One region of the Pseudomonas sp. ASL9 genome, then DNA from elsewhere that is predicted to be linked to it. Evidence: riboswitches for the same ligand, from Rfam matches in the RefSeq annotation. Region 1 holds a riboswitch; the other holds the start of a gene.
What was found. Region 1 has a riboswitch for cobalamin ahead of cobO (cob(I)yrinic acid a,c-diamide adenosyltransferase). Riboswitches for the same ligand answer to the same signal wherever they lie in the genome.
Positions count from the first base shown of each region.

Region 1 (7,417 bases):
TGAGCATCAGCAGGCACGCCTTCGCCCAATTGCGGACGCAGGTGTACTTCACCGTGATAGATCGCCGCCCCGCCCAACTCCACGCCTAGCGCGCCCGCGCCAGCCGCCATCACTGGACCGGCATTCGGGCTGTCCCAGCCGGGTGCCTGAGAGCGCCAGCAGCGCAGCGCCAATCGGGTTTTTCCCAGCAGCGCGTAGGTCAACGCCACCAGCCGTGCCGGAATGTAATTCAACACATCGTCGATCTTTGCCGCAGCCCAGCCAAACCGTTCGAAACGTTCATTACGATACCCCCACATGGCATCCAGGGTATTGCTCAAACGATACAACACCACCCCCGGCACGCCAGCGACAACAAACCAGAACAAGGCGGCGAACACTGCATCGCTGCCGTTTTCCAGGACTGACTCGGTGGCCGCGCGGGCGACTTCGGTTGAGTCCAGCTCCGCGGTCTGCCGGCTGACCAGATAACTGACCCGGCGTCGCGCTTCGTCCAGATCATCGCTGCGCAAGGCTTGCGCCACCGGCTCGACATGCTCCCCCAGGCTGCGCAGACCCAGCGCGCAGTACAGCGCCAGAACGTCCACTACCCAACCTATATAAGGCAGCCAACTGAACAGCGTCGCCAACAGTGTCAACGGGATGACTGCGATGAACCAGGCAGTGACGCCATGACTGCGCCAGCCACGCCCAGCCGAATTGAAACGCTGCTCGATCCGATCGGCAAAGCGCCCAAACGCCACCAGCGGGTGCGCCCGTTTTGGCTCGCCCAGCAGCGCATCCAGCGCGACCCCGGCGACGCTCAATAACGCCACGCTCATGGACTCACTCCCCACTGATTTTCATACAGCAATTCACTCAGCGGACGCGCCTGCGCCCATCCCTCAAGCACCAGCATCGGTGCCGGGTAAAACTCAGCCACCGGTCCCAGGCACAGAATCGCCAGCGGTTTGGACCCCTCCGGCATGCCCAACAGGTCAGCCAACGCTTGCGGTTCGAACAACGAAACCCAGCCCATGCCCAGCCCTTCGGCACGGGCCGCCAGCCACAAATTTTGAATCGCGCAGGACAAGGATGCCATGTCCATTTCCGGCAAGGTGCGGCGGCCAAAAATATGCCGCTCGCGATCATCCATCAGCGCCGCGACCAGCACTTCCGCGCAATCGTTAATGCCTTCGACTTTGAGCTTCATGAAATCGTTGGAGCGCTCACCCAAGGCTTCTGCGGTAAGAATCCGCTCTGCCTCGACCTGCGCCTTGATGCTCTCCCGCAGCGACCGGTCGCTGATGCGAATAAAGCGCCATGGCTGCATCAATCCCACGCTGGGCGCTTGATGCGCGGCCTCCAGCAATCGCGCCAGCAGTTCCGGAGCCACGCTGCCTCCGATGAAGTGGCGCATATCGCGACGCTCGGCAATCGCTCGATACACTGCCGCACGTTCGTCGGGGCTGAAAGCCAGATCATTCATGGTTTGAAAAGCGCCGCAACCGCTTGAGGGTTAGAAGGGAAATAGAAGTGTACGTAAGACGCCGTCATGCGCCCGTCACGATAGACCGCCTCGGCACCGCGCCCACCGTTGGGGCTCAGGCCGCGAGCGATGGGCTGCAACTCAGTGCTGGTCAGTGAGTGGTGGTAGGTGTGCCCCCGCAGCAAGCCTTCCGGCAGTTCGACCGCTTGCAAGGCCAGCGCGGCCAAGCGCTTTTGCATCACCGCTTCGCCCGCCAGCAACCCCACCAGCTCCGCACGCTGACCGTCAACATCGGTCAAGGCATCCAGCAGGTAAAGCATGCCGCCGCACTCAGCCAGCAGTGGTTTACCTGCGGCGTGATGGGCGCGAATGGCGGCCAGCATCGGCAGGTTTTGACCCAGCGCGACGTGGTGCAATTCGGGGTAACCGCCCGGCAGATAAAGGCTGTCAGCATCGGGAATGAGCGCGTCGTGGATCGGTGAGAAGAACGACAATTCAGCGCCCATGGCTCGTAACAGGTCGAGGCTGGCACCGTAGGTAAAGGCAAACGCCTCGTCCCGAGCGACGGCAATGCGTACACCCTCAAGCAAGGGTTCAGCGGTGACGATGTCGGGCGCGGCGAACTCGACCGCTGGCGGCAAGGACACCTCGCAGGTACTGGCCAAGGCCGTAGCGGCCGCATCGAGCCGTGCGTCCAGATCATTCAGTTCGCTGGCCTGGACCAGCCCCAAATGACGGCTGGGCAATTCGATCCCGGTTTCTCGCGACAACGCGCCGTACCAGCGCAAGCCCTCAGTCAGGCTGCCTTCGAGCAATTGCGCGTGGCGCACGGTGCCGACGCGATTGGCCAATACCCCGGCAAACGGCAGGTCCGGCTGATAACGCGCCAGGCCCAAGGCCAACGCACCGAACGTCTGGGCCATCGCGGTGCCGTCGATCACGCCCAGCACCGGTACGCCGAAGTGGCGCGCCAGGTCTGCGCTGGACGGCGTACCGTCGAACAAACCCATGACTCCTTCAATCAGAATCAGATCGGCCTCACCGGCGGCTTCCCACAACAGACGGCGGCTTTCGTCAGCGCCGACCATCCACAAGTCCAACTGATAGACCGGTGCGCCACTGGCACGCTCGAGAATCATCGGGTCGAGAAAGTCCGGGCCACATTTGAACACCCGAACCTTGCGCCCTTGATTGCGGTGCAGTCGGGCCAGTGCGGCAGTCACGGTGGTCTTGCCTTGGCCAGACGCTGGCGCGGCGATCAACACCGCCGGGCAGTGACGCGGCGCTCTCATGAAGGGCTACTCATAGTTCGATGCCTTTCTGCGCGCGAATACCCGCCTGGAAGGCATGCTTGACCACGGCGATCTCGGAGACTGTGTCCGCCAGGTCGATCAATTCAGGTTTGGCGCCACGGCCGGTCACCAACACATGCTGCATCGGTGGACGGCTTTGCAGATCACTGAGCACCTGCTCCAGATCCAGATAGCCGTGTTTGAGGGCGATGTTCAGTTCATCGAGCACGATCAGGCCGATGCTCGGGTCGCGCAGCATTTCCCGGGAGACTTCCCACGCAGCTTCGGCGGCGGCGATATCGCGCTGGCGGTCCTGGGTTTCCCAAGTAAAGCCTTCGCCCATGACGTGATAACGCACCTGCTCAGGGAAGCGACGGAAGAACAGCTCTTCGCCCGTGCTGTTGCGACCTTTAATGAACTGCACGACGCCACACTGCATACCGTGGCCCATGGCGCGGGCGAGCATGCCAAACGCAGAACTGCTTTTGCCTTTGCCATTACCCGTCAGTACCAGCAACAGCCCGCATTCATTCGGCGAGCTGGCAATGCGCTCGTCCATCACGGCTTTTTTACGCAGCATGCGCGCCAGATGGCGTTCGTCACGTTCGGGGGATTCGTTCATCTCAGCTCTCCGTTTGAGCAAGGCACGCGAAAGCAAACGGAAGGCACAAGAATTGACTGCCAGCACGGCCAGAAAAAACCGTGCGCAGAGCATCGCCCGCCGTGATGCTGTTGAATGGATCAGGCCGGTCTCCGGACTCATGAGCGGGCGTTGCCCTACTGCACGCCTTCCCACATCATTTAAGACGCAGTGACTGAATGTGCAGCGTTGACTCATTTACCGTTGCGGGGGCAGCGCCGGAATCGGTCGCTAGACGCGCCCTCACCGGCTTCCCTGTTTCACTCCGCCAATCATCGATTGCAGAGCACCTGAAACACGTCGCGAAGGGTAGAGGGTTGGGGGTATAGCGTCAATCGAAGTGCCGTTTGCTTTCACGTAATAATGCCGTACCAGGCGACAAGCTGCTGTTACCTGAGCGCGCCTCGCCGGTGGACTGACATTGAATACGAGTCTCTTTCGCGCGATCTACTAAGCTCGCTAACTATCAACGTGCCCATAGATAAGGTTGAACCTCAACGGCTCAACCTTCTCTATCTCTTGGTATGCACCCTTTGTTTTTCATGGAGATCACCATGTTCACACTCCGACCTCAGCTGGCAGTGCTGCTTGTACTGGCGGCCGGCCTTGCGGCTTGCGGCGAGATGGCCACCCTGCAAGTGGCAGACGGCACCGGCCCGGCACCGACGCTGCCGGAGCCGAACAAGACCCTGATGCCTACCGTGAACATCGCCCCTGCCATGGGCTGGGCACAGGGTGCAAAACCTATCGCGGCGCCAGGCACCCAGGTATCCGCTTTTGCCGAAGACCTGAATCACCCACGCTGGTTGTACGTACTGCCTAATGGCGATGTACTGGTCGCTGAAACCAATTCACCCACCAAGCCCGATGACGCAAAGGGCATTCGTGGCTGGATCATGAAAAAGGTCATGGGCCGTGCGGGCGCGAGTGTAGCGTCGGCCAACCGGATCACACTGTTGCGCGCCAAAAACCATGACGGCGTCGCTGAAACCCGCACCGTATTCCTGGAAAACCTCAATTCACCCTTCGGTATGGCCTTGGTCGGCAACGATTTATATGTCGCTGATACCGATCAATTGCTGCGTTTCCACTATGTAAACGGGCAAACCTCGATTACCGACAAGCCGAGCGTAGTGACGAATCTGCCCGCCGGGGCGATCAATCACCACTGGACCAAGAACGTCATCGCCAGCAAGGACGGTAAAAGGCTGTACGTCACCGTTGGCTCCAACAGCAATGTCGGTGAGAACGGCCTGGACAAGGAAGTCGGTCGTGCCGCGATCTGGGAGGTCGATGCCGCGACGGGCGCGCACCGAATTTTTGCCTCCGGCCTGCGCAACCCCGTTGGCATGGATTGGGAACCGCAGACGGGCAAGCTGTGGACCGCCGTCAATGAGCGCGACGAAATCGGCAGCGATCTGGTGCCCGACTACGTGACCTCAGTGAAGGATGGCGCTTTTTATGGCTGGCCGTTCAGCTACTACGGCCAGCATGTGGATGTGCGCGCCTCTCCACAGAACCCGGCCTTGGTGGCCAAGGCCATCGCGCCGGATTACGCAGTCGGACCCCACACTGCGTCGCTGGGTATGGCCTTCGCCCATGGAAAATCGCTGCCGGCACCGTTTACCCATGGCCTGTTCGTCAGCCAACACGGCTCGTGGAACCGCAAACCCCACAGTGGCTACAAGGTGATATTCATACCGTTCGCCAATGGCAAACCCAGCGGCACACCTGTGGACCTGCTGACCGGCTTTCTCACCGCAGACGAAAAAGCCCAGGGCCGTCCGGTAGGCGTGGTCAGTGATCAGCATGGCGGGGTGTTGGTGGCCGACGATGTCGGCAACAAAATCTGGCGGGTGACGGCGGCGAAGTCACAGTAACCGGGCCGCCTTCGACGCCGCGCTGTCGCGCAGCAAACTTGGTGGCGATTTGTGTGTCGTGATCGGTGATGGTGTGTCGCCTTCGCAGGCAAGCCTGCTCCCACAGGATTTTGATCTGCCTTTGGGATTTTGTGTGAATTGAGTATCGAATTACGGCAAGACCCCTTTTCCAGGAGGCCGAGCGCAGGCGTTGCTCAGGGGGTAACGAGGCAAGGATGCCGAGTAAGCCGCACGGGGCCAGGGACGGCCCCTTGCGGCGACCCCCGGAGCAACGCCGGAGCGAGGGAAATCCGAGCCTAAGCGAGGATCCGTATGGAGGGGCAAGCCTTTTGGCGGGACCTTTTTGCGGTTCGGCGTTCCGACGCTTGAAAAAGGTTCCTCGCTGTAAGAGCGAAACCGTAATTCCAGCACATCCAAATACCGGATATACACATAAAAAACAGCGCCAACACATTGTTTTTAAAAGATTAAAAAAGCAGTCTGACAAGAGGAGATCGCTTCGGATCAGGGGTTATTACGCGCCAAATGCTCTGGCTCGATGACGCGTTTGGCGTTGAGGTAGACTTTCTGCCAATAAACGTTGGCCAGACTGTCCAGACGCACTGTGCCGCCCGTCGCCGGCGCATGCACGAAACGCCCTTCCCCGACGTAAATACCAGCGTGGCTGACCTGTGAGCCGCCTCCGGTAGCGAAGAACACCAGATCCCCTGACTGCAACGCATCGCGACTCACATCCGCCGCCCGCATCACGATCAACTCATGGGTCGAGCGTGGGAGCGCAATGCCCGCCGCGTCGCGGTAGACATAGCCTATCAAGCCACTGCAATCGAAACCCGAATCAGGTGTGTTGCCGCCCCAGCGGTAAGGCGTGCCGACCAAACCCAAGGCACGCAACAACACTTCTTCTGCAGCGGGCGAGGAATAGTCGGAAACGACAGGCGCCGCAGGTCGCATAACCCATGGCTTTGAAGGTGGCGGAGCGTGCCCGGCACACGCGCTGAGCAGCGCAATGGCCAATGTAATCAACCCTAGGCGTACCGTAATCGACATAAACACAACAACCTGATCTGGATGCGGCTTACTCTGCCGAGAGGCGGAACTGCGTGTAATAAGCCGGTGGCTGCTTACACGCCCCGGTAATTACTGGTGCTGGGTCTGGATTGTAGTCGGAGCCATGGCTAATGCTCGCTTGGCTTCGATGAAGGTCTTCTTCCAGTAAGTGTCGTCCAGGCTATCGACCCGAACACCTCCGCTGCGTTTGCTGCTGGAATGGATGAATTGATCATCGCCCAGGTAGATACCGGCGTGGCTGACACGACCGCGACCTTTGGTGCTGAAGAACAGCAGATCACCCGGCTTCAGGTTATTGCGAGCAATCAGCGGAGCATTCAGGTTAATCATGTCGCGAGTGGAGCGTGGCAGGGTCATGCCCGCCTCTTCACGAAAGAGGTAGTTGATGAATCCGCTGCAATCGAAACCGGCTTCGGACGTACCACCGACGCGGTAACGGGTACCGATCAGGGACATGCCGCGTTCAAGGATGCTGTCGGCAAGAACCGGCATACGGTATGGCTTGCTGTCAGCAAACTCAGCCAGTTCTTTTTCGGTGATCAACTCTTCCGACAGCACGGAATCAGATCCGTCGGCCATCTGGGAGGAGCGTGCAGACTGTGCAGTAATCGAGGTATGAGCCTGATTCTGGACCTGCTGCTGGTTCGAGGCAGGCATGTTAGCCGCACAACCAAAAAGGAGTGAAACCAGTGCGAGGGGCACGAGGGGTGCAAAGCGAGCTAGCATGGGCACGACCGTGGCTGATATGTAAAGAAGCCGAGACTATGCCTTCTATCATCCTCATTTGCAAATTCAATCGAGCTAAATGTGACTTACCAGCGCTTCCATAACCTCTAAGGCTCTACAGCCCAGGAAAACATCCATGGCCGCACTGCGGTCGGTCGGCGTCGGATTTATCTCGGCGGTAAAGCCTCCGGACACCCGTGTACGCAGCACCGGCTCGTAAATATACGGGAAACTCGCGGTGGTGCCGATGCTCAACACAGCGTCGAACCCCTTGGCCATTTCTTCGTACAAAATCTCCAGCGCCCGCTCGGGCAACATTTCTTCGAACAACACCACTGGC
Region 1 covers NZ_CM155277.1:1,566,455-1,573,871, forward strand. The annotation lists gene cbiB (adenosylcobinamide-phosphate synthase CbiB) at 1-821, opposite strand, end outside; gene bluB (5,6-dimethylbenzimidazole synthase) at 818-1,468, opposite strand; gene AC1ME2_RS07320 (cobyrinic acid a,c-diamide synthase CobB) at 1,465-2,760, opposite strand; gene cobO (cob(I)yrinic acid a,c-diamide adenosyltransferase) at 2,771-3,382, opposite strand; cobalamin riboswitch at 3,488-3,709, opposite strand; gene AC1ME2_RS07330 (PQQ-dependent sugar dehydrogenase) at 3,955-5,280, shown strand; gene AC1ME2_RS07335 (C40 family peptidase) at 5,785-6,330, opposite strand; gene AC1ME2_RS07340 (C40 family peptidase) at 6,421-7,077, opposite strand; gene AC1ME2_RS07345 (NAD-dependent deacylase) at 7,153-7,417, opposite strand, start outside.

Region 2 (7,417 bases), 1.4 Mb from region 1:
AGGGCGATGGTGGGCAGCAGCGCCCGCGCCTGTTCGCAACGTTGTTTCAAGGCGGACTGTTGCTCCGCCCAGTGCTCACAGAACGCCACGGGATCAGCATCGAAATCCAGCCGTCGGCGAATGATTTCCCCTCGTTCGGCCGGGGCCGCATGGCCACTCAAGACCACGTTCAAGCCGAAGCGATCCAGAAGCTGCGGACGCAGTTCACCCTCCTCGGGGTTCATGGTGCCAATCAGGACAAACCGCGCCGCATGACGATGGGAAATACCATCGCGCTCGATCACGTTGGTCCCGCTGGCGGCGACATCGAGCAGCAGATCGACCAGATGATCGGCCAATAGATTGACCTCGTCGACGTACAGCACGCCCCCATCGGCTTTGGCCAGTACGCCTGGGGAGAACTGCGCCCGACCTTCGCCCAGTGCGGCGTCCAGGTCCAGCGTGCCCACCAGGCGTTCCTCTGTCGCTCCCAGCGGCAAGGTGACGAATTGCCCGCTGGCCAGCAAATCGGCCAGGCCACGCGCGAGGGTCGACTTGGCCATGCCGCGCGGCCCTTCGATCAGTACGCCACCGATCTTCGGATCGATAGCCGTCAGGCACAACGCCAGCTTCAGTTCATCGGCACCCACTACCGCAGCCAGCGGAAAGTGCGGAATATCGTTCATGCTTGCCTCTCAACAATCATTAATTTTCTTCTATATCCAGCAGCAGGTTTTCCAGCGCCTGGCGGTACTCACCCGGCGCCTCCCACAAACCACGCTGCTGGGCTTCGAGCATGCGTTCGGTGATATCGCGCAGCGCATCGGGATTGTGCTGCTCGATGAATTCGCGAGTCGAGGGGTCCAACAGATAGGCATCGGCCAGCAATACGTATTGGTGATCATCAATCAAATGCGTGGTGGCGTCGAAAGCAAATAAAAAGTCCACCGTCGCGGCCATTTCGAACGCGCCTTTGTAGCCGTGGCGCTTGACCCCTTCAATCCACTTTGGGTTGGCCGCACGCGCACGTACCACCCGGTTCAACTCTTCTTTGAGGGTACGAATTTTCGGCAAGTCAGGCTGACTGTGATCGCCATGGTAGCTTGCGGCTTTCTGCCCGCTGAGGCTTTCCACGGCCGCGAGCATGCCGCCCTGAAACTGGTAATAATCGTTGGAATCGAGCAGGTCATGCTCCCGATTGTCCTGGTTCTGTAGCACTGCTTGTACCTGGGTCAGGCGCTGAGCAAAACGGTCGCGCGCCGGCGTGCCTTCATCAGCGCCGCCGTACGCATAACCGCCCCAGTTCAGGTAGACCTCGGCAAGGTCTTCGCGGCTTTGCCACAAGCGCCCGTCAATAGCACCTTGCACGCCCGCCCCATAAGCACCCGGCTTGGCGCCGAAAATCCGCCAACCGGCTTGTCGTGCGGCATCGTCGGCACTCAAACCGTTACATTCAAACTGCTGGCGCTCTTCGCGCACCTTGGCCGCCAGTGGATTAAGGTCATCCGGTTCGTCAAGAGCGGCGACCGCTTGAACGGCGGCATCGAACAGCCGAATCAGGTTGGCGAACGCATCGCGGAAAAACCCCGAGACGCGCAATGTTACGTCCACCCGAGGCCGGTCGAGCAGGCTCAGGGGCAGGATTTCAAAGTCGTCGACCCGCTGGCTACCTGTGGCCCAGACCGGACGCACACCCATCAGGGCCATGGCCTGGGCGATATCATCACCGCCAGTGCGCATGGTCGCCGTGCCCCAGACGGACAGACCCAGCTGGCGCAGGTGATCGCCATGATCCTGCAAGTGTCGCTCCAGCAGCAGGTTCGCCGATTGAAAGCCGATGCGCCATGCGGTGGTGGTGGGCAGATTACGTACGTCTACGGAGAAGAAATTACGCCCGGTAGGCAGTACATCCAGGCGCCCCCGACTGGGTGCACCGCTGGGCCCTGCCGGGACGAATCGACCGCTCAAGGCGTCAAGCAAACCCTGCATTTCCGCAGGACCGCAGGCATCCAGACGTGGCGCAACAACCTCACCTAAACAATCAAGGATAAGCGCTAACTCATTGTTTTTAGTCAGATCAGCGACTGGCGTTAATGCCAGAACCTGCTCAATCAACCACGCCGCGAACAACTCCAGCCGCTCACGCGTATCACCCGCGGTGCGCCAGGGTTCGGCGCTGATGTTCAACAGTTGCGCTGGGCGAGGCCCACCCCAGGGCTCTGATAACACGCAATCGAGCGGATCGAAACTCAGCTCGAAGGATTTGCTCAGGGCACGCAACAAGCTCGATTGCGCACCACGGCCATCGCCGCGAGGAATTCGCAGCAAAGCGAGCAACGTGTCAATGCGCAGACGTCCACTGGGCGATTCGCCGAATATATGCAGGCCATCGCGGATCTGTGACTCTTTCAGATCACACAGATAGGTGTCCAGACGCGGCAACCAGAGGGCGGCATCCGCCTCAGCGTTGAGCTGTTCGTCCAGTTGCAGTTCACGATCGATTCGGGTTTCACGCACCAGCTTGAGAATGTCTCGTTGCAGTTCGCCCGCACGACGCGGATCGAGCAACTGTGCTTCGTAATACTCATCGGCGAGCACTTCCAGGTCACGTAGCGGGCCGTAGGTTTCGGCGCGGGTCAGCGGCGGCATCAAGTGATCGATGATCACTGCCTGGGTACGGCGCTTGGCTTGGGCGCCCTCACCGGGGTCGTTGACGATGAACGGATAGATGTTCGGCATCGCACCCAATACTGCGTCCGGCCAGCAATTTTGCGACAGGCCGACACCTTTCCCCGGCAACCATTCAAGATTGCCGTGCTTGCCCACATGCACCACCGCATGGGCGCCATAGGCTTTGCGCAACCAGAAGTAGAACGCCAGATAACCATGGGGCGGCGCCAGATCCGGGTCGTGATAGACCGCACTGGCGTCCACTTGATAACCCCGCGCCGGTTGAATGCCAATGAACGTCAGGCCAAAACGCAGCCCCGCGACCATCATCCTTCCAGAACGAAACATCGGGTCGCCCTGCGGCGCACCCCAGCGGGCAGTCACTGCCTCGCGATTAGCCGCAGGCAAGTCATCGAACGCCGCCTGGTACTCATCCAGCCCCATGCTCTGCTGACACGGGCGCAGATCGATGCTGTCCAGATCGTTAGTGACACCGCCAAGCAACGCGTGGATCAAGGCAGTGCCGCTTTCAGGCAACGGCGCCAGCGGATAACCCTCGGCGTGTAACGCCCGCAAAATATTCAACGCGGCGGCCGGCGTGTCCAGCCCGACGCCGTTACCGATCCGACCGTCGCGGGTAGGGTAATTGGCCAGAATCAGCGCGACGCGTTTGTGTTGATTGGGCAGGCGTGCGAGGTCGATCCAGCGTCGCGCCAGCTCGGCAACAAAATCCATACGCTCAGGCTGGGCGCGATAACACACCACATCGGACTGACTGCGCTCGCTGTGCCAGGCCAGATCCTTGAAGCTGATCGGCCGGCTGATAATCCGCCCGTCCAGTTCCGGCAATGCAATGTGCATCGCCAAGTCTCGCGGGCCCAGACCTTGTTCGCTGGCGGACCATGCTGGCTCATTGTCCTGGGCGCAGATGGCCTGAATCACCGGGACATTGCGCCGAAACGGTCGCACATGGGGTGCTTCCGGACTGGATTGAGCAAAGCCGGTGGTATTCAGGATAAGCTCGGCACCGACTTCATCAAGCAGGTCCTCCACCACGGCCAGGCAGCCTGGCTCTTTCAGGCTGGCGACGGCGATGGGTAAAGGATTCAAACCCTGAGCCTGCAAGCGAGCGCAGAACACGTCGACAAAACCGGTGTTGGCCGCTTGCAGGTGAGATCGATAAAACAGTAATGCCACAACCGGCTGAGCAGCGTGCCAATCGGCCTGCCAGTCCGTCAGTTCGGCATTGGCTTTATGCGGGTGGTAGATCGCCGTGCGCGGCAAGGCTTGAGGCTCCGTCCAAGGATAATCGCGGCCCAGCCAACAGTTTGCCAAACAGCGATATAACTCGAGGGCATTGTGCATGCCGCCCTGGCGAAGGAAATGCCAAAGCCGCTCGCCCTCTTCGGCCGCAACGGTGCTCAGCCCGCTTAACTCTGGGTCCGGACGATCATCGCCCGGCACCAGAATCAACTGCACACCCCGCCCAGCCAGTTCCACCAGACGCTCGACGCCATAGCGCCAATACCCAATGCCGCCATGCAGGGAAATCAAGATCACCTTGGCATGCCGCAGTACTTGATCGACGTACATGTCCACTGATGCGTGATTTTGCACTTGCATCGGGTTGGCCAGACGCAGGCTCGGGTAATCCTCAGGCAACTGTTGCGCCGCCTCGGCCAGCAACGCCAGATGCGAATCGCCGCTACAGAGGATCACCAGCTCGGCTGGGGTTTGCCCCAAATCAGCGATGCTGTCGTCGGGTACAAAACCGCCGGGCTGGGTTCTCAGTAAATGCATAGGTCAGCCGGCAACCGCTGCGTGCAGTTGGGCTTCGAGCAGGCTGGCGTCGAGTTCCTGACCGATCAACACCAGATGGGTTGCGCGCTCTTCATCGGCACGCCAAGCGCGATCGAAATGCTTGTCGAACCGCGTCCCTACGCCTTGAATCAGCAAGCGCATCGGCTTGCCCGGAATCGCCGCGAAACCCTTGACCCGCAAAATGCCGTGCTGCACCACCAACTGCGTCAGGGCGTCGAGCAACAGGCTTTCGTCAGCCTGGGGCAATTTGATCGAGATCGAATCGAACGCATCATGATCATGGTCGTCATGGTCATCGCCTTCGTGATGGTCATGGTGGGTGCGGCGACTATCGATATGCACCTCGGACTCGGCACGCAGCCCCAACAATACGTTGATGGGCAGACGACCACTGCTGGCCTCGATCACTTTGACCGCAGGCGGCAACTCTTCCGACACCTCCGCGCGAACCGCCGCCAGGCCAGCCGCGTCGAGCATGTCGGCTTTATTAAGGATGACCAGGTCCGCGCTCGCCAGTTGATCGGCAAACAACTCATGCAGTGGCGATTCATGGTCAAGATTTGGGTCGAGTTTGCGCTGGGCATCGACCTGATCCGGGAACGCAGCGAAGGTGCCTGCCAACACGGCTGGGCTGTCTACCACTGTAATCACCGCATCGACCGTGCAGGCGTTACGGATTTCTGGCCACTGAAAGGCTTGTACCAGCGGTTTTGGCAACGCCAGACCGGAGGTTTCGATCAGAATGTGATCCAGGTCGCCGCGACGGGCAACCAATTCGCGCATGACCGGAAAGAACTCTTCCTGAACCGTGCAGCACAGGCAACCGTTGGCCAGTTCGTAGACACGACCGTTGGCTTCTTCTTCGGTGCAGCCGATGGTGCATTGCTTGAGGATGTCGCCGTCGATGCCCAGCTCGCCGAATTCGTTGACGATCACTGCGATGCGCCGACCTTCGGCGTTATCGAGCATGTGCCGCAGCAACGTGGTTTTGCCCGAGCCGAGGAAGCCGGTAACGATAGTGACGGGAAGTTTGGCCAGTGATTTCATCGGATGCCCTTTGGCAAAGCGGCGGGCAAGCAGGACGATATCCACGCAGCGCACGCACGCGGATCAATTCGCCACCGGATCACCCCGCCCGGTTGTAGTGAGAATCTCGTGTCGAGGCAGGTCTCCTGGCTGACGGCGGCGTGTCGATGGCCTGAAAAGCGTCCGACACGCGTTCATTGCGCCTTCCCACACGCGTGCAGTGGCAGTGCAATGAACATGACCGTATACAGTTGCGGGGGCAGCCGCGGCTTGAACCGCGTTCCCTTCTTAGCTCCGTGCAATACCGGAGCACCTCGAGCGAGCAAGGCTACGCAGTGACCGCAGACAGGTCAATAACCAACTCGGCCGCAGAGGTACTCGGTTGACTCCCGTGCTGGCCCATGTTTTCCTAGCCCCTTGTTTCGGGTGCCCTTCACAGGGTGAAACGGGAAACCGGTGCGCTTCATGCCAATGTGCATAAGCAAGTCCGGCGCTGCCCCCGCAACGGTAAGCGAGTGAAGAGTCATATCCACTGTGCCGGCAGTCCGGCATGGGAAGGCGATTCTTGATGGTCAGGTTGCATACAGACCCTTCGCAAGCCCGGAGACCGGCCCGACAAATCACATAACAACCCGCGGTGGGCGGGCGCTGTTGAACCTCTACTGACGTCTGTCAATAGGGTTTCCATGCGCTTGCCTACTTGCCCGGATCATTAGGGAAGCGTCATGTCGATCAGCACCATCAACCACTCAGCTACCACCACTTCCATTCAAACTCGACGCCTGACGGCTGCTGTCAGCGCCCTCTTGCTGGGTGCATTTCTGGTCTACTTCGCCGGCTTCTCGCATATCGATGCGGTCCACAACGCTGCGCACGACACCCGTCACAGCTCTGCCTTCCCTTGCCATTGAGACCTGCCAGCATGTTCAAGCGTATCGCTCAAACGGCCGGGTTCACAGGTCTGCTAGCTGCACTGTTATTGACGCTGCTGCAAAGCTTCTGGGTCGCACCGTTGATTCTGCACGCGGAGACTTATGAAAAGGCGCCGACAGAACACGTCCATGAGCATGCTGAAGGCGCTGGGCACGTTCACGACGCCGAGGCTTGGGAGCCACAGGATGGCTGGCAGCGTGTCGTGTCCACCACCGGCGGCAATCTGGTGGTCGCGGTCGGTTTTGCATTGATGCTGGCGGGGCTTTATACCCTGCGTGCGCCGGGCCGTACGTCTCAGGGCGTACTGTGGGGGCTGGCCGGTTTTGCCGTGTTCGTTCTGGCGCCAACTTTGGGCCTGCCGCCTGAGCTGCCAGGTACCGCGGCAGCTGATCTGGTTCAGCGACAAATCTGGTGGGTGGGCACTGCCGCGTCTACCGCTGTTGCCCTGGCGCTGATCGTGTTTGGCAAGCACTGGTTACTCAAGGTGCTGGGGGTGGCGACTCTGCTGGTGCCGCATCTTATTGGCGCGCCGCAACCCGACGTGCATGCGAGCCTCGCCCCTGAAGCCTTGGCAGCTCAGTTCAAGATCGCCTCGCTGTTGACCAATGCGCTGTTCTGGGTCGCGTTGGGCCTGATCAGCGCATGGCTGTTCCGTCGCAACAATCATGAAATCAACACCCCGCACGTCAATCACCGCACATGACCCAGCAACACTCTGTGCCGACCCTGGTGGTCGGCCTCGGCTGCCAGCGCGGCTGCCCTGCTAGCCTGTTGCTTGAATTGATTGAACAGGCTTTGCAGGCACAGGGTCTGGCAATTGAAGCCATCACTGCCCTCGCCTCCATTGATCAAAAACGTTCTGAACCAGGCTTGCTGGCGCTGGCCGAGCGCCTGAGTCTGCCACTGGTATTTTTCAGTGCGGCAGAGTTGGCGGGGTTCGACGCGCAACTCAGTTACCGTTCGGCCATCGCATTCGCCCATACAGGGT
Region 2 covers NZ_CM155277.1:149,147-156,563, forward strand. The annotation lists gene AC1ME2_RS00675 (magnesium chelatase ATPase subunit I) at 1-665, opposite strand, end outside; gene cobN (cobaltochelatase subunit CobN) at 685-4,449, opposite strand; gene cobW (cobalamin biosynthesis protein CobW) at 4,453-5,517, opposite strand; cobalamin riboswitch at 5,616-5,827, opposite strand; cobalamin riboswitch at 5,904-6,126, shown strand; gene AC1ME2_RS00690 (CbtB domain-containing protein) at 6,222-6,407, shown strand; gene AC1ME2_RS00695 (CbtA family protein) at 6,419-7,132, shown strand; gene AC1ME2_RS00700 (cobalamin biosynthesis protein) at 7,129-7,417, shown strand, end outside.
Region 2: it holds a riboswitch for cobalamin, as region 1 does, so the genes downstream of both, cobW (cobalamin biosynthesis protein CobW) here and cobO (cob(I)yrinic acid a,c-diamide adenosyltransferase) in region 1, are expected to answer to the same signal.